Regions from separate parts of the Streptomyces sp. CA2R106 genome, predicted to be linked through region 1. Evidence: riboswitches for the same ligand, from Rfam matches in the RefSeq annotation. Region 1 holds a riboswitch; each other region holds the start of a gene.
The links. A riboswitch is a leader RNA that binds a small molecule or an ion and turns the genes downstream of it on or off. The one in region 1 is predicted to bind cobalamin.

Region 1 (6,077 bases):
CCTTCCGGAGCAAGCCGACGTCCCTCCTGCACCGGGTCAGGTCACTCCGGTAGGACCAGGTAGCTACCCAGGGGCGCGGGGAACGGCGCGACAAGCCACCCACTCACCGCAAGGTCCGGGAGCCGTCGGACAGGGGCACCCCCGGGCGGGCCCGCACCACGGGGTACCCGGGCGTGCTCAGGGGCGCGGGGAACGGCGCGACAAGCCACCCACGGGCCGGAAGGTCCCGGCACGGGGAGACGGGGGCACCCGGGGGGTCAGGGTTGGCCGTAACCACGGAACTTGATTGCCGCGGCTTCGAGTTCCGCGGGGGTGAGGGTCGTGGGAGTGGAGCCCGTGGAGGTCGCGGTGAGCCAGACGCGGCACATCCATTCGAGCTGGGCGCCGCGGTCGTAGGCGCGGTCGAGGGTGTCGCCGAGACTGATCATCCCGTGGTTGCGCATGAGGCAGGCGGTGCGGTCGCCGCGGAGGGCGTGGAGGACGGCGTCGGCGAGTTCGGGGGTGCCGTAGAGGGCGTAGTCGGCGACGCGGACGGGTCCGCCGAGCTCCGCGGCCATGTAGTGGACGGCGGGCAGCTCGGCGACGAGCGTGGAGACGGCGGTGGCGTGCGGTGCGTGGGTGTGGACGACCGCCCGCGCGGGGGTGCCGCGGTAGACGGCGAGGTGGAGCGGGAGTTCGCTGGTCGGTCTGAGCTCGCCGCGCACCTGGCGCCCGCTGGCGAGGTCGACGCCGACGAGGTCGCCGGGCCCGAGCCGGTGGTAGGGCACGCCGGTGGGGGTGACCAGGACGAGGTCGTCGCCGACGAGGGCGGAGACGTTGCCGGAGGTGCCGACCACGAGGCCGTCCGCGACGGTGCGGCGGGCCGCGTCGACCACGTCGGACCAGGTCTGCTGTGCTGCGTCGTGCACGGGAACCCCTTGCTGCCGTTGGTGCCGCTGATACCGGTTCGAGGGTGCCACGGGCGGACCGACCACCAAAGAGCACGGATTACAGCTCGCTTCACCGGTCCGCGGGATCACGCAGGAGTGCGCCAGGGCGTCGTGCCGACCGCTCCCGATCGCTCCGCACCCCTTCCCGATCCCCTCGCGTTCACCGATGATTCATGTCAGCACTCCGAGTCTGCCGTGAGTTCACCTTCCGTTCATCAATGCTCCGTACGTTCACCTCGCCACTGCCCGACCGAACGATTGCTGGGCCCATGGAACACATCACGCTCCTGATCGGACTCGTGATCGCCACCGCTCTCGTCTTCGACTTCACCAACGGCTTCCACGACACCGCCAACGCCATGGCGACCACCATCTCGACGGGGGCCCTCGGACCCCGCGTCGCGGTGGGCATGTCAGCCGTACTCAACCTGGTCGGCGCCTTCCTGTCGGTGGAGGTCGCCAAGACGATCTCCGGCGGGATCATCGACGAGTCGGCCGGCATCAGACCCGCGATGATCTTCGCCGCACTGGTCGGCGCGATCGTGTGGAACCTGGTGACCTGGCTGGCCGGGCTCCCCTCCAGCTCCTCGCACGCGCTCTTCGGCGGACTGATCGGCGCCACCCTCGTCTCGGTCGGCGCGCACGGCGTGCACGGGGACGCGGTCGTCATGAAAGTGATCATTCCGGCAGTGGCCGCGCCCGTCGTGGCCGGCCTCGCCTCGATGCTCGCCACCCGGCTCACCTACCGGCTCGGCCGCGCCGCCGATCCGGCGGCCACCTCGCGCGGCTACCGGGTCGGGCAGATCGCCTCCGCCGGGCTCGTGTCCCTCGCGCACGGCACCAATGACGCGCAGAAGACGATGGGCGTCATCACCCTCACGCTCATCGCCGGCGGTTCGCTCGCGCCCGGGTCCGACCCGCCGCTGTGGGTCATCTGCGCGGCCGGCACCGCGATCGCGCTGGGCACGTACATCGGCGGCTGGCGGATCATCAGGACCGTCGGCCGCGGCATCACCGACATCCAGCCGCAGCAGGGGTTCGCGGCGCAGACCGGCGCCGCGGCGACGATCCTGGCGTCCTCACACCTGGGGTTCGCGCTGTCGACGACGCAGGTCTGCTCCGGGTCGGTACTCGGGGCCGGGCTCGGGCGGCGCGGGGCGGTGGTTCACTGGGGCACCGCCGGGCGCATGGTCGCCGCGTGGGCGCTCACCCTTCCCGCGGCCGGGCTGGTCGCCGGCGCCGCGGCCTACCTCGCCGACCGCGGGACCTGGGGGGTCACCACGGTCGGCGTGATCGGCCTCGCGGTGTGCGCGGTGGTCCGTACGGCGGCCCGCCGCAAGCCGGTCACGCACGCGAACGTCAACGACGCCGCGGCCGCCGAGGCCCCCGTCCCGGCCACGGTCCCGGTCCCGGCCGCACCGGCCGTCCACCTCGCCCCCACCACCCCCGCCGTCCGTCTCGTCCCGGTCACCGTGGTCGACAGCGCCTCCGAGCCCGCGGCCGAGCCGCAACCCGCCCCCGGGCCCGCCGTTCCGGCGGCCTCCCCCGTCCCGCCTCCCGCCTCCGCTCCCACCACGGTCTGAAAGGGCACGCCATGAGCATCGACTGGCACGCGCTCGGCACGGTCCTCGCGGTCACACTGCTGTCCACCGTCGGCCTCGTCGGGGTCTTCACGCTCGGCATCGTCGGGCTCTCCCGCCCCTCGTCCGCCCAGGGCACCGCGCTCCTGACGCGCACCGGCGCCTACCTGTGCTTCGCGGCCTGCGCCGCCGCCGTCGCCTACGGCATCCACCTCATAGCCGGCTGAGCGCACCCTCCCTCCGCCGTCACCCCGGCCCGCCGCCGGGACCCGCCACCTGGGTCCCGGCGGCGGGCTGTTCGCATGCCGGCGCCCGCGGGCCCCTCTCCTGTTTTCGCCGATAACACTCTGACCGAATCATCGATCCCCATCTGTGTTATCGTTGATCTCGTCAGATCGTATCGACGAAAACAAGGAGGACGCCATGTCCACCAGCGCCACCCCTGTCCGCGTCGCCCTGGTCACCGGTGGGTCCGGTGGCATCGGCCGGGCCGTCGTCCGGCGGCTCGCCCGCGACGGGTACGCCCTGGGCATCCACTACGCCGGCAACAAGGCCGCCGCCGAGGCGCTCGCCGAGGAGATCACGGGCGCCGGGGGCCGGGCCGTCACCGTCGGCGGCGACGTCGCCGACGAGCACGCCATGGCCGCCGCCTTCGACACCGTGGAGGCCGCCTTCGGCGGGCTGGACGCCGTCGTGCACACCGCCGGCGTGATGCGGCTGAAGCCGATCGTCGACCTGGACCTCGCGGAGCTGGACGCGGTGCACCGCACCAACATCCGCGGCAGCTTCGTGGTCGACCAGCAGGCCGCCCGCCGGCTGCGCGCGGGCGGGGCCATCGTGAACCTCTCGACCTCCGTCGTGGGGCTCCAGTTCCCCGGCTACGGGGCCTACACCGCCAGCAAGGGCGCCGTCGAGGCGCTGACCCTGATCCTCGCCCGCGAGCTGCGCGGCCGGGACATCACCGTCAACGCGATCGCCCCCGGGCCCACCGCCACACCGCTGTTCATGGCCGGCAAGGACCAGGAGACCGTCGACCGCCTCGCGGCCCAGCCCCCGCTGGAGCGCCTGGGCACCCCCGAGGACATCGCCGAGGTGGCCGCCTTCCTGGCCGGCCCCGCCGGCCACTGGATCAACGGCCAGACCGTCCGCGCCAACGGCGGAATCATCTAGGAGGCAGGAACAGCCATGACACCAGCCACGACACACCGCACCGGTCCGAAGGTCATCGTCGTCACCGGCGCCTCCAGCGGCATCGGCAACCTCGCCGCCCGCTTCCTGGCCGGGGCCGGGCACACCGTCTACGCGGGCATGCGCGCCACCGCCGACCGCAACGCCCCCCGCGTGGCCGAACTCGCCGCGTACGCAGAGGCGGAGGGCGTGGACGTGCGCGGCATCGAGATGGACGTGCAGGACCAGGCGTCCGTCGACGCGGCGATCGAGCAGGTCACCGCCGAGCAGGGCCGGCTGGACGTGGTCGTCCACAACGCCGGCCACATGGCGCTGGGCCCGGCCGAGGCGTTCACCCCCGAACAGCTCGCCGCGCTCTACGACGCCAACGTCCTGTCCACCCAGCGCGTCAACCGCGCCGCGCTGCCGCACCTGCGCCGCCAGGGCGAGGGGCTGCTGGTGTGGGTGGGGTCGTCCTCCACCCGCGGCGGCCACCCGCCGTTCCTCGCCCCGTACTTCGCGGCGAAGGCGGGCATGGACGCACTGGCCGAGAGCTACGCCGCCGAGCTGGTCCGGTTCGGCATCGACACCGTCATCGTGGTGCCGGGAGCCTACCCGTCGGGCACCAACCACTTCGCCCACGCGGCCCGGCCGGCCGACACCGTACGGGACACCGCGTACGACGAGGCGTACGGCGCGGTGCGCGACTCCATGGCGCAGGCGCTCACCGACCTCTTCCCCGCGGGGCGGACCGTGGACGAGGTCGCGGACGAGATCGTCCGGGTGGTCGGACTGCCGCAGGGCGAGCGGCCGTTCCGCACCCACATCGACCCCAGCCGCGACGGCAGCGAGGTCGTGTCCGCGGTCAGCGACCGCATCCGCGCGGAGTTCTACCACCGCATCGGCATCCAGGAGCTGCTTCCCGAGCACGCCTCCCTCTGAGCCGGCCGCGCGCCCACCCGTCGGCGCGGGGCCGCAAAGCCGCAGGCAGGCCCGGTTGACGGGGTTTCTCCGGGCGTGGTGAACTGCCGGGAGCAATGCGGCGGCAGGAGAGGAAGTCGGTGCGAATCCGACGCGGTCCCGCCACTGTCACCGGGGAGTGCACTCCCGAAGCTGGAGGCCACGGCCGGCGCACGCCGGCGGGAAGGCCCGGGAGTGCGTTGATCCGGGAGCCAGGAGACTCTCACCGCCGGTCACGTCGAGCCAGGGCGCGGACCCTGAGTGAGGACTTCGCCATGCCCTGCACGCAGGCGGCACCCGCCCTGGCGGCCGCCGGTACCCGGATATCCGCGGCATGAGCGGCCGCCACCGTGCCTACGCGTACGGCGCCGCACTCGGCTTCCTCGGCGACCTCCTGATCGGCGACCCGCGCCGCGGCCACCCGGTGGCCGGGTTCGGGCGGGCCGCCGGCGCCCTGGAACAGCGCATGTGGCGCGACGACCGGGGCGCCGGCAGCGCGTACGCGGCGCTGTGCGTGGGCGGCGCGGTGGCCGCGGCCGCCGTCGCCGATCGGGCGGCCCGGCGCCGCCCGCTGCTGGGCGCGGCGCTGGCCGCGGCGGCCACCTGGTCGGTGCTGGGCGGCACTTCGCTCGCCCGGGAGGCCCGCACGATCGGCGCGGCGCTTCAGGCGGGCGACCTGGCCGCCGCCCGGGACCGGCTGCCGCACCTGTGCGGGCGGGACCCGGCCGCGCTGGACGCCGACGCGCTGGCGCGGGCGGTGGTGGAGTCGGTCGCGGAGAACACCTCGGACGCGGTGGTCGGCGCCCTGGTGTGGGGCGGGCTCGCGGGGGTGCCCGGGCTGGTCGGCTTCCGTGCCGCCAACACGCTGGACGCGATGGTCGGCCACCGCTCCCCGCGGCACCTGCGCTTCGGGTGGGCGGCCGCCCGGCTGGACGACGCGGCCGGCTACCCCGGCGCGCGGCTGACCGCCCTGCTCGCCGCGCTGGCCGGGCCGTATCCGCGCAGCGCGCTGGCCACCGCGCGCCGGGACGGGCCGCGGCACCCCTCGCCCAACGCCGGGCCGGTCGAGGCCGCGTTCGCGGGGGCGCTGCGGGTGCGGCTGGGCGGCACCCTGGCGTACGGGGGGCGGGTCGAGCACCGGCCGGTGCTGGGCGCGGGGTTCCGGCCGCCGCGGCCGGCCGACATCGGGCGCGCGGTGCGGCTGTCCCGCCGGGTCGGCGCGCTCGCGCTGGGCGCGTCGGTGCTGCTGTCGGCGGCCCGCGGCCGGACCGGCAGGAGGGGTGCGCGGTGAAGGGGCTGATGGTCGCCGGGACCGGTTCGGACACCGGCAAGAGCGTGGTGACCGCGGGGATCTGCCGGTGGCTGACCCGGCAGGGCCTGCGGGTGGCGCCGTTCAAGGGCCAGAACATGTCGCTCAACTCGTACGTGACCCGGGAGGGCG
Region 2 (6,077 bases), on a different contig from region 1:
CGCTCACGCCCACCCACGGGGAGCCCGGGTCCGTCACCAGTCCGGCCGCCGCGAGCGCGGCCAGCTCCGCCCGGGCCCGGTCGGCGGGCACCCCGGGGACGACGGCGCCGCGCCACGGGGTGAGCCGCAGCTGCGCGGCCGGGGTGCGGGCGGCGAGCGCGCACAGGGCGCGCCACTGGTCGGGGGTGAGGCGGCCGAGGGGGGCGAGGACGGAGAGGGCGAGGGGGCCGCCGGGGGCGGCCGGGTGCGGGATGGGGCCGATTGCGGGGGGCACTGTGGGTGCTGTGTGTGCGGCTTCCCCCCGGGTGCCGGCGGGGGAGGCGGCGGGCGGGGCCGCGGTGGTGGCGGGCGGTGCGGTGAGACGGCCGGCGAGGTCCGCGGTGAGGGCCGCGCCGCGGTCGGGCAGGTCGGCCACCCGCCACGCGGTGGGCTCGCCGCCGCCGTCGGGCGTGGCCGCGGCGAGGAAGCCCTCCGCGGCGAGCAGTGCGGCCCGGGGCGCGTCGGCGGCGGGAAGGCGGAGGGCCGGGTTGCGGCCGACCCGCAGCAGCGCCGTCCCGTCCGGCGCCGCGCGCAGCGTCACGTCGGGTCCCAGGGCCGCGACGTCGCCGCGCCCGTCGTCCAGCGCGAAGAGGAACCGCCCGGACAGCGCCGCGGCCGCCGCGCTCCCGCACAGCAGCCCGTCCAGCTCCCGCAGCCAGCCCCCGACGTCCAGGTGCCCCTGCCCGTCCAGGCCCGACAGCGGCGACGCCACGACGTTCCGTACCCGCTCGTGCGCCGCAGACGGCAGCAGCCCGGCCGCGCCCAGCAGTTGGGCCAGCTCCGCCCCGCAGCCCGCGGCCAGGCCGCGCAGTTGGACGTTGCCGCGCGAAGTGAGATGGACATCACCGTCGCCGAACCGCCGGGCCGCCTCGCCCAGCCGTTCGGCCTGCGCCGCGCCGAGCGCACCGCCCGGGACGCGGACCCTGGCCAGCGCGCCGTCGTCGGCGGTGTGCAGCCGAAGGGCCCCCGGGCAGGCGTCCGCCCGGCCGCGCGGGGCCCGGGCGGCTTCCCCTACCGCCGCGTTGACGTCCGCCGGGCATGCGTCGGCGGTCGGCCGCGGCGGCTGGACGGGCTGGTCGGGGGCGGTGGACATGGCGGCGAGCATACCGACCGTGCCACAAATCGGGTCATCTGCCGAATGCGTACGGCGCTTACTATGCTCCCGGTGCGGACCTTCCGGTTCGCCATTGCCGCAGACGGCGACAGGGGAGGAAGCCCGGTGCGAATCCGGCGCGGTCCCGCCACTGTGAACTTGGCCACCGGTGCCTCCGGCGGTCGAGCGAGCCAGGAACTCCCGCCGTCCGACACCACCCGGGGCGCGGACACCCCGAGGAAGGGTTTTCGTTGTGACCGGATCATCCGAGTTGCCCCGTTCCGCCGACTCCAGCACCACCGCCCCGGTGCGGGGTGGCGAGGAACTGCCCCCGGCCGAAGCGCCTTCGCCCGCCGGTGAGCAGGGGCTCGGCGGGCCGCATCCCGAACGGGTGCTGCTGCTGAGCACGTCGGACACGGACCTGCTCAGCGCTCGGGCGGCCGGGGGACCGGTGGCGTACCGGTTCGCGAACCCGACGCGGGTGGACGTGGCGCTGCTGCCGGAGCTGCTGGAGGGCGTCGGCCTGGTCGTCGTACGCCTGCTGGGCGGACTGCGGGCGTGGCAGGAGGGGCTGGACGCGCTGCTGGCGACGACCCTGCCGGTGGTGGTGCTGAGCGGCGAACAGGCGCCGGACGCCCAGCTGATGGCGGCGTCCACGGTGCCGGTGGGCCTCGCGGCCGAGGCGCATGCGTACCTGGCGCACGGCGGCCCGGCCAACCTGGAGCAGCTCGCCCGCTTCCTGTCCGACACGGTGCTGCTCACCGGCCACGGCTTCGAACCGCCCGCGCCCGCGCCCTCCTGGGGCCCGCTGGAGCGGACGGCCGCCGCGGCGCCCGCGGACGCCCCCGCCGTCGCCGTGCTCTACTACCGCGCCCACCACATGAGTGGGAACACCGCGTTCGTCGGCGCCCTGTGCGACGCGATCGAGGCGGCCGGGGCCCGGGCGCTGCCGTACTTCGTCGCCTCCCTGCGCACCCCCGAGCCCGGACTCGTCGCAGAACTGTCCGCCGCCGACGCGATCGTCACCACCGTGCTCGCCGCCGGCGGCACCCGCCCCGCCGACGCGTCCGCGGGCGGCGACGACGACGCGTGGGACGCGGGCGCGCTCACCGGCCTGGACGTCCCCGTGCTCCAGGCGCTGTGCCTGACCGGCTCGCGCGCCGCGTGGCTGGCGAACGACGAGGGCGTCTCCCCGCTCGACGCGGCCACCCAGATCGCGGTGCCCGAGTTCGACGGGCGGCTGATCACCGTCCCGTTCTCGTTCAAGGAGGTCGACGCCGACGGCCTGCCCGCCTACGTCGCCGACCCCGAGCGCGCCGCCCGCGTGGCCGGCATCGCCGTACGGCACGCCCGGCTGCGGCACATACCCGCCGCCGACAAGCGCCTGGCCCTGGTGCTGTCCGCCTACCCCACCAAGCACTCCCGCATCGGCAACGCGGTCGGCCTCGACACCCCCGCCAGCGCGATGGCCCTGCTGCGCCGCCTGCGCGAGGAGGGCTACGACTTCGGGCCCGACCCCGTCCCCGGCCTCGACGCGCCGTCCGACGGCGGTCCCTCCGACGTCACCCCTTCCGACGGCTCCCCCCTCCACCCCGGCGACGCCCTCATCCGCGCCCTCATCGACGCCGGCGGCCACGACCAGGACTGGCTCACCGAGGAGCAGTTGGCCCGCAACCCCGTCCGGGTCCCCGCCGCCGACTACCGCCGCTGGTACGCCACCCTGCCGCGGGAACTGCGCGACGCGGTCGAGGAGCACTGGGGCCCGCCGCCCGGCGAGCTGTTCGTCGACCGCAGCCGCAACCCCGAGGGCGACATCGTGCTCGCCGCCCTCCGCCACGGGAACCTGCTGGTCCTCATCCAGCCGCCGCGCGGCTTCGGCGAGAACCCGATCGCGATCTACCACGACCCCGACCTGCCGCCCTCGCACCACTACCTGGCCGCGTACCACTGGATCGCCGCCCCCGCCGCGGACGGCGGCTTCGGCGCCGACGCGATGATCCACCTCGGCAAGCACGGCAACCTGGAGTGGCTGCCCGGCAAGAACGCCGGCCTGTCGGCGGCCTGCGGCCCGGACGCGGTCCTGGGCGACCTGCCGCTGGTCTACCCGTTCCTGGTCAACGACCCGGGCGAGGGCACCCAGGCCAAGCGCCGCGCCCACGCCACCCTCGTCGACCACCTCGTGCCGCCGATGGCCCGCGCCGACTCCTACGGCGACATCGCCCGCCTCGAGCAGCTGATGGACGAGCACGCCCAGATCGCGGCCATGGACCCGGCGAAGCTCCCGGCGATCCGCGCCCAGATCTGGACCCTCATCCAGGCCGCCCGCCTCGACCACGACCTGGGCCTGGCCGACCGCCCCGACGACGAGGGCTTCGACGACTTCCTGCTGCACGTCGACGGCTGGCTCTGCGAGATCAAGGACGCCCAGATCCGCGACGGCCTGCACGTCCTCGGCCAGGCCCCGGCCGGTACCGACCGGGTCAACCTGGTGCTGGCGATCCTGCGCGCCCGGCAGATCTGGGGCGGCACCGCGGCCCTGCCCGGGCTGCGCGAGGCGCTGGGCCTGGACGAGTCCGCCGCCACCCGCACCGCCGCCGACGCCGTCGAGGAGCGCGCCCGCGCCCTGGTCCAGGCGATGGAGGACGCCGGCTGGGACCCGGCCGCCGTGCCCGCCGTCACCGCCGGCAGCGGCGAACAGGTCGCCGCCGTCCTGGAGTTCGCCGCCCGCGAGGTGGTCCCCCGGCTCACCGCGACCACCGACGAGATCGACCGCACCGTGCACGCGCTGGCCGGCGGCTTCGTGCCCGCCGGGCCGTCCGGCTCGCCGCTGCGCGGCCTGGTCAACGTGCTGCCCACCGGCCGCAACTTCTACTCCGTCGACCCCAAGGCGGTGCCTTCCCGGCTCGCCTGGGAGACCGGGCAGGCGCTCGCCGAGTCGCTGCTGACCCGCTACCGCACCGACAACGGCGACTGGCCGGCGTCGGTGGGCCTGTCGCTGTGGGGCACCTCCGCGATGCGCACCGCGGGCGACGACATCGCCGAGGCGCTGGCCCTGCTCGGCATCCGCCCGGTCTGGGACGACGCCTCCCGCCGCGTCACCGGCCTGGAGCCGGTGCCGCTGGACGAGCTGGGCCGCCCCCGGATCGACGTCACCCTGCGCATCTCCGGCTTCTTCCGCGACGCGTTCCCGCACACCGTCGCCCTGCTCGACGACGCGGTGCGGCTGGCCGCCTCCCTCGACGAGCCCGACGACCGCAACCACGTACGCGCCCACACCCGCGCCGACCTCGCCGAGCACGGCGACGAGCGCCGCGCCACCACCCGCATCTTCGGCTCCCGGCCGGGCACGTACGGCGCCGGGCTGCTCCAGCTGATCGACTCCCGCGACTGGCGCACCGACGCCGACCTCGCCGAGGTCTACACCGTCTGGGGCGGCTACGCCTACGGCCGCGGGCTCGACGGCCGCCCGGCGCGCGGCGAGATGGAGACCGCCTACCGCCGGATCGCCGTCGCCGCGAAGAACACCGACACCCGCGAGCACGACATCGCCGACTCCGACGACTACTTCCAGTACCACGGCGGCATGGTCGCCGCGGTACGGGCGCTGCGCGGCACCGCCCCCGAGGCGTACATCGGTGACTCGACCCGCCCCGAGACCGTCCGCACCCGCACCCTCGTCGAGGAGACCTCCCGGGTCTTCCGCGCCCGCGTGGTCAACCCGCGCTGGATCGAGGCGATGCGCCGGCACGGCTACAAGGGCGCCTTCGAACTCGCCGCGACCGTCGACTACCTCTTCGGGTACGACGCGACCACCGGTGTCGTCGCCGACTGGATGTACGACAGGATCACCGAGGCGTACGTCCTCGACCCCGCCAACCGGGCCTTCCTCCAGGACGCCAACCCCTGGGCGCTGCACGGCATCGCCGAACGCCTGCTGGAGGCGGAGTCCCGCGGGATGTGGGCCGAGCCCGACCCCGAGGTGCTCGCCGAGCTGCGCCAGGTCTTCCTGGACACCGAGGGCGACCTCGAAGGCGGCGACGCCGGGGAGGGCGAGGAGTGAGCCCGGCGCGGCCGTAGGATCGCCCGAGCCGGGCACCCGACCAGCAGGAACCGACATCCGACCAGCAGGAGCCGGGCACCCCGAGCCGGGTCCGGGCCCCCGACCAGGAGGAGAACCGCCGATGCGCGTCGCCGTACTGGACGACTACCAGCAGGTCGCCGAGTCGCTGGCCGACTGGTCCGGGCGGCTGCCCGGGGCCGAGCCGGTCTTCTTCCCCCGGCACCTGGCCGACCGCGACGCGCTCGTCGCCGCCCTCGAGCCGTTCGACGTGGTGGTGGCGATGCGCGAGCGCACCGCCTTCCCCCGCGAGGTGCTGCGGCGGCTGCCCCGGCTGCGGCTGCTGGTCACCACCGGCATGCGCAACGCGGCCATCGACCTCGCCGCGGCGGCCGAGTTCGGCGTGCTGGTCTGCGGCACCCGCTCGCACCCGACCGGCACCGCCGAGCTGACCTGGGCGATGATCCTCGGCCTGGTCCGGCAGGTCGCCGACGACGACGCCGCGATCCGGGCCGGCGGTTGGCAGCGGCGGGTCGCACCGGACCTGGCGGGCGAGGTGCTGGGCGTCGTCGGCATGGGGCGGCTCGGCGCGCGGGTCGCCGCGGTGGGCGCCGCGTTCGGCATGGACGTGGTCGCCTGGAGCCCGCACCTCACCGCGGAGCGCGCGGCGGCCGGCGGCGCCCGGGCGGTCGGCAAGGACGAGCTGTTCGCCACCGCGAAGGTCGCCACCGTGCACATGGTGCTCGCCGACGCCACCCGCGGGATCGTCGGCGCCGCCGAACTCGGCGCCATGCGCCCCGACGCCTACCTCGTGAACACCTCGCGCTTCGGGCTGATCGACGAGGACGCGCTGCGCCGCGCCCTGGCCGCCGGCCGCCCGGCCGGCGT
Region 3 (6,077 bases), on a different contig from region 1:
GCCAGGGGGCGCTCAGCGCGCCGGGCAGGTGCCCGGTGCGGGTCTCCCCGGCGTGGGCGTCGGCGCCCGAGTAGCGGGCGGCGGCGCGGGAGTCCAGGAGCAGGGCGGTCGGCGTGCGGCCGGCCGCGGCCGCCTCGTCGGCGTCGCGCAGCAGGTGGGCCGGCCACGGCGTCACCTCGCGGGTCACCGGCGCCCGGGTCACCGGTCCGGTCTCCAGGGTGCCGTCCCACGCGGCCAGGCCGCCGTCGAGCAGGGCGGCCCGGCGGCCGGTGCGCCGCAGCAGCCACACCAGGCGCGCGGCGAACCCACCGCCCTGGTCGTCGTAGGCGACCACCACGCTGTCGTCGGCGATGCCGAGCCGGCCGAGCCGCGCGGCGAACTCCTCGGCCGCGGGCAGCGGGTGGCGGCCGCCGGCCGCGGTGCCGGGCGCGGCCAGGTCGGTGTCGACGTCCACCCATACGGCGCCGGGGAGGTGCCCGGCGAGGTAGGCGTCGCGGCCGGAGCGGCCGTCGAGGTACCAGCGGACGTCGGCGAGTACGAGGGCGCCGTCCGAGGCAGGGCCCGGGGTGCCGTCCGAGGCGGTGTCCGGGGTGGCCGCCGTACGCTCCCGTACCCAGGCGGTCGGGACGACCGGCGGTATCTGCGGGGCGGTGCGCGCGGGTATGTGCGCGGGTATGCCGTCCGGGGTGCTCATACGGCGCCCCCGACCTGGGCGACCGAGGGGGCCGGAGCGGCCGGGCGTGCGGCGACGGTGCCGCCGGTGGGGCGGTCCGCGCCGAGGCCCGCGACCTGCGGGATCACGTCGGAGGCCACCAGCTCCATGGCGCGGGCGACCTTGGCGTGCGGGATGCCGCCGATGTCGACGGACAGCAGGTGCAGGTCGTGGCCCCACAGGTCGTGGAGCCGGCCGAGCTTGTCGACCACCTCGGCGGGGCTGCCGCAGATCGCCGAGCCGGGGCCCACCAGGTCGTCGAAGTCGAAGGCGAGCGGTCGGGCGCCGACCGGCAGCTTCGCGCCGCGGAAGTAGTTGGCGTAGTACTCCCGCCACTGCTCGCGGGCCTGCGCGGTGGTGTCGGCGACGAAGACGTGGCTGGCGGCGCCGGTGCGCGCCTGCTCGGCCGGGCGGCCGGCCTTGGCCCACAGCTCGCGGTAGAGCGCGAACATCGGGGCGTGGGTCTGCGGCGGGCGGGCGGTGGTGCCGAAGACCATCGGCAGCCCGGTCTCGACCGCCAGGTGCACCGAGTCCGGCTTGGAGCCGCCGCTGACCCACACCGGCGGCCGCGCCTGGTACAGCCGCGGCTGCACCCGCACCGCGTCCAGCGGCGGGCGGAAGGCGCCCTGCCAGGTCACCTCGGGCTCGTCCTCGGACCACAGGCGCAGCAGGAGTTCGAGGTTCTCCCGCTTGCGGTCGGCCTTGCTCTCCGGCGGCTGGGCGAAGACGGTGTAGGGGTCGGGGAAGAAGGAGGCGCCCGCGATGAGCTGGAGCCGCCCGCCGGAGAGCTGGTCGAGCGTCGCGTAGTCCTCGGCGACCAGCACCGGGTCGCGGTTGGCGACCAGCGTGGTGCCGGTGGCCAGGGTGATGGTGGAGGTGCGGGCGGCTATCGCCGCGAGCACCACCGGGGGCGCCGATATGACGTCGCGCTCCCCGAAGTGGTGCTCCCCCACGGTGAACCAGGAGAAGCCGAGCCGCTCGGCGAGCACCGCGCTGCGGACCACCTCGTCGAGGCGCTCGGCCTGGGAGACGCGGTGCCCGGTGAAGGGGTCGCTGAGTAGGGTGCCGAAAGTGATGGTCCCGATATCCATGTGCACGGTCCTCTGGCGGGTTGACGGAAAGCCCTCAAAGTAAAGTACAACGTGCATGGTAAATTGGGCAACGGACGACGACCCGTATCGGAGGCTTCCCCTGAGTACCCCACCGACGGCCCCCGCCCGCAAGGCGGCACCGGAGCGCCCCGGCCCCGCCCGTACCGGCGGACGGGCCGGCAAGCGCGACGCCATCACCCAGGGCGCCCGGACCGTCTTCGGCCGCGAGGGCTACAGCCGCACCAGCATCGAGGCGATCGCCGCCGAGGCCGGCGTGTCCACGCGCACCATCTACAACCACTTCGAGGGCAAGGACCAGCTCTTCTCCGACGTGGTCCACGACAGCGCCGGGCAGGTCGCGGACGCGTTCGTCGCGACCGTCGAGAAGCAGGTGACCGGCACCGACCCGCGCGCCGACCTGCTCGCGCTCGGCCGCGCCTTCGTCGGCCAGCGCACCCAGTTCCCCGAGCACTTCGCGATGATCCGGCAGATCAAGGCCGAGGTGCAGCACTTCCCCGCCGCCGTGATCGACGCCTGGCAGCAGGCCGGGCCGCAGCGCGTCCAGCGGGAGGTCGCCCGGCGGCTGGAGCAGCTCGCCGGCGCCGGGCTGCTGCGCATCCCCGAACCCGCCCGCGCCACCGTGCACTTCATCGCCCTGGTGACCTCGGAGATCACCATCCGCCCGCACGGCAGCCCGCCGCTGGGCGCGGCCGAGATCCGCGACTGCGTCACCCGCGCCGTCGACGCCTTCCTGCACGGCTACGGCACCGACCGCCCGTCCTGACCCCCGCTCCGCACTCCCCTCGCGCGGCCCTTCCCGTCAACTCCGGGCGGGGCCGCGGCCGTTGGCACCGGGCCCTGCCCCCGCGCCGGTGCGGGCCCTCCGCGCCCTGTGATCCGCCCGGCCGGGCGGGGCGGCGCGTTTGGTAGCGTGCGCGTGCCGTGGTGCACGGGAAACCGGTCGGAAGCCGGTGCGGCCCTCGCCACTGTAGTCGCGGAGTTCCGCGGCCCTGCGCCGACCGTCCCCACGACGGTCGGGGCCACTGGGCGGACCGGCAACGGACGCCTGGGAAGGCCGGCCGTGGAGCGTCGACGCGAAAGCCAGGAGACCGGCCACGGCGCGACATCTTCCACGAGGGTTTGGAGTACACGTGCCGAGCAGCGCCCTGCGCCCGTTCCGCCATATCAGCCGTCTCATACGCCCCGGCGCCCGGGCCCGCACCCGCCCGCTACGGCTGCCGGCCGCCGCCGCGGCCCTGCTGGCCACCGGGTGCCTGGCCGCCTGCACGGGGGCGCCCGCCGCGAACGGCCCGGCGTCCTCCGCCACCGCGCGCAACAGCACCGCCCCCGTCAGCGTGCGCAGTTGCGGCGTGGCCACCACCGTCGCCGCGCCCCCGAAGCGGCTGGTCACCCTCAACGAGGGCGCCACCGAGGTCGCCCTCGCGCTGGGCCTCCAGTCGCGGATGGCCGGCACCGCCTACCTCGACGACACGATCCCGGCGAAGTGGAAGGCCGCCTACGACTCCGTGCCGGTGCTCAGCAAGGAGTACCCGTCCAAGGAGAAGCTCCTCGCCGCGCGCCCCGACTTCCTCTACGCCTCCTACACCAGCGCCTTCACCGGCAAGGTCGCCGGCACCCGCGCCGAGCTGGCCGCCGAGCACATCGGCTCCTATCTGTCGCCCTTCGGCTGCGCGGACGCGAAGCAGGTGCCCGCCGCGTCGTTCGAGGCGGTGTGGGGCGAACTCGCCGACATCGCCGCGGTCTTCGGGGTGCCGCAGCGGGGGGCCGCGATCGAGCGGCAGCAGAAGACGGCGCTGGCCGCACTGGCCGCCCAGGGCGCGGGCAAGGGCCTGGACGTGCTCTGGTACGACTCCGGCACCAAGTCCCCCTACGTCGGGGCCGGCCACGGCGGACCGCAGGCCGTCCTGGACGCGGTCGGCGCGCACAACGTGTTCGGCACCCTGAAAGGCGGCTGGCAGAACGTGAGCTGGGAGCAGGTGGCCGCCGCCGACCCGGACGCCATCGTGCTCGCGGACGCGAGCTGGGACAGTGCCGCGGCCAAGATCTCCTATCTGGAGCACGACCCCGTGCTGAGCCGGCTCACCGCGGTGCGCCGGCGCGCGTTCGTCGTCGTGCCGTTCTCGGAGTCGACGCCCGGCGTGCTCCTGGCGGACGGCGCGTCCCGGGTCTCGGCCGGTCTGGCCGCACTGCCCGCCGCGTCGTGACGGCCGCGGACCGTACGCGTACGCGTACGCCCGACCGCGCCCGCGACCGTACGGCGGCCCGCGCGGCGGCGGTGCTGGCCGCGGCCGCGGTGGCGCTGCTGGCGGTGTGCCTGCTCGGCCTCGCGATCGGGTCGGTGCACGAGCCGCCGCGAGTGGTGGCCGACGTCCTGCTGCGGCGGCTGGGCCTGGGCGACCACCATGTGACGCTGCTGGACGACCAGATCGTCTGGCAGCTGCGGCTGCCGCGGGTGGTGGGTGCGGCGGCCACCGGCGCCGGGCTCGCGGTGTGCGGCGCGGTGCTCCAGACGCTCACCGGCAACGACCTCGCCGACCCCTACCTGCTGGGCATCTCCGACGGCGCCGCCGTCGGCGCGGTCACCGTACTGGTGCTCGGCGTCGGCGCGTCCGGCGCGGCGTCCGCCGGTGCGCTGCCGGTCGCCGCGTTCGCAGGGGCGCTGCTCGCGGCGGCGCTCGTCATGGCGCTGGCCGGTGCGGGGTCCTGGTCGCTGTCCGGGACCCGCACGGTCCTCGCCGGGGTCGCGGTGGGGCAGATGTGCGCGGCGTTCACCTCGTTCGTGGTGCTCGTCCTGGGCGACCGGGACGCCGCCCGCGGTGTCATGGAGTGGACGCTCGGCTCGGTGGCCGGGGTGCGGTGGCACACGGCGCTGTTCCTCGCGGCGGTCGCTGTCGCCGGGACGGCGGTGGCGCTCGCCGCGGCCCGGGACCTGGACGCCTTCGCTTTCGGCGAGACCGCGGCACGCTCCTTCGGCGTTCCGGTGGAACGGCTGCGGTGGCTCCTGGTCGGCACCTGCGCCCTGGTGACGGCCTGCCTGGTGGCCGAGACCGGCGTCATCGGCTTCGTCGGCCTCGTGGTCCCGCACGTCGTCCGCCTGCTGTGCGGCCCGGGGCACGCGGTCCTGCTGCCGGCCTCCGCGCTGCTCGGCGCGGCCCTCCTGGTCGGCAGCGACCTGCTCGCCCGGTCCGTCCTGCCCGACCAGGAGATCCCGGTCGGCGTGATCACCGCGGGGCTGGGCGCCCCCTTCTTCGCCGCCCTCCTCCGCCGCCGCACCCGCACCGCGGCCCCCGCGGGAGCCCACCCATGACCGCGGCCCGGCGCCCCCTCCCCCACCCGAACCACCACGCGAGCCCGCACATGACCGCCAGGCAACAGCCCCACCCCGGGCAGGTATCCGCCACGGGCGGAGGGCGGCCGCCGTTCGCCCCGCGCCACCACCTCGCCGGACCCGCCGTGCGGGGCCGGGCGTGAGCGCCCGGGAGCCGGTGGTGCTGGGGTGCGCCGGGGTCGGGGTGCGGGTCGGGGACGCCGTGCTGCTGGAGGACGTCGCGCTCGACTTCGCCCCCGGCCGGCTGACCGGCCTGCTCGGGCCGAACGGCGCCGGGAAGACCACGCTGCTGCGGGTCCTGGCCGGGCTGGGGCGGCCCGGCCGGGGGCGGGTCGAGCTGGACGGGCAGGACCTGTACGCGCTGCCGGCCCGGCGCAGGGCGCGGCGGGTGGCGTTCATGGAGCAGCAGGCGGACACCGGCCTGCCCCTGACGGCCCAACAGGTGATCGAGCTGGGCCGGACCCCGCACCGCGGCCGGTGGCCGGTGCCGCCGGGCTCGGCCGCGGCGGCGCGGGAGCAGGCCGTACTGGCCGGGGCGGTGGCCGCCGCCGATGCCGGCGCCCTGCTCGACCGGAGCTGGTCGTCGCTGTCCGGGGGCGAGCGCCAGCGGGTCCAGCTCGCCCGGGCGCTGGCGCAGGAGCCCGATGTGCTCCTGCTGGACGAGCCGGCCAACCACCTGGACCTGCGGCACCAGTTGGCGTTCATGGAGACGGTCCGCGCTCTGGGCGTCACCGCGGTGGCCGCGCTGCACGACCTCGAACTCGCGGCCGCCTACTGCGCGGACATCGCCGTCCTGCACGGCGGCCGGCTGGTCGCGCACGGCCCGGTGGAGCAGGTGCTCACCGCGGAACTGGTCGGGCGCGTGTACGGGGTGGACGTGACCGTGGCGCGCCATCCGGTGCACGACCGCCCGCATGTGCGGTGG

Region 2: it holds a riboswitch for cobalamin, as region 1 does, so the genes downstream of both, cobN (cobaltochelatase subunit CobN) here and WA788_RS08120 (cobalamin biosynthesis protein) in region 1, are expected to answer to the same signal.
Region 3: it holds a riboswitch for cobalamin, as region 1 does, so the genes downstream of both, WA788_RS07155 (ABC transporter substrate-binding protein) here and WA788_RS08120 (cobalamin biosynthesis protein) in region 1, are expected to answer to the same signal.

Annotation. Positions count from the first base shown of each region.
Region 1 covers NZ_JBAGKC010000004.1:46,250-52,326, forward strand. Annotated here, with positions in the region: gene WA788_RS08095 (class II aldolase/adducin family protein) at 258-908, opposite strand; gene WA788_RS08100 (inorganic phosphate transporter) at 1,199-2,512, shown strand; gene WA788_RS08105 (hypothetical protein) at 2,524-2,736, shown strand; gene WA788_RS08110 (SDR family oxidoreductase) at 2,933-3,679, shown strand; gene WA788_RS08115 (SDR family oxidoreductase) at 3,695-4,618, shown strand; cobalamin riboswitch at 4,728-4,859, shown strand; gene WA788_RS08120 (cobalamin biosynthesis protein) at 4,971-5,927, shown strand; gene WA788_RS08125 (cobyric acid synthase) at 5,936-6,077, shown strand, end outside.
Region 2 covers NZ_JBAGKC010000002.1:59,226-65,302, reverse strand. Annotated here, with positions in the region: gene WA788_RS03375 (precorrin-3B synthase) at 1-1,132, opposite strand, end outside; cobalamin riboswitch at 1,217-1,339, shown strand; gene cobN (cobaltochelatase subunit CobN) at 1,524-5,192, shown strand; gene WA788_RS03365 (D-2-hydroxyacid dehydrogenase family protein) at 5,314-6,077, shown strand, end outside.
Region 3 covers NZ_JBAGKC010000003.1:345,894-351,970, forward strand. Annotated here, with positions in the region: gene WA788_RS07140 (sulfurtransferase) at 1-694, opposite strand, end outside; gene WA788_RS07145 (LLM class flavin-dependent oxidoreductase) at 691-1,803, opposite strand; gene WA788_RS07150 (TetR/AcrR family transcriptional regulator) at 1,859-2,587, shown strand; cobalamin riboswitch at 2,730-2,935, shown strand; gene WA788_RS07155 (ABC transporter substrate-binding protein) at 2,955-4,028, shown strand; gene WA788_RS07160 (FecCD family ABC transporter permease) at 4,025-5,131, shown strand; gene WA788_RS07165 (ABC transporter ATP-binding protein) at 5,292-6,077, shown strand, end outside.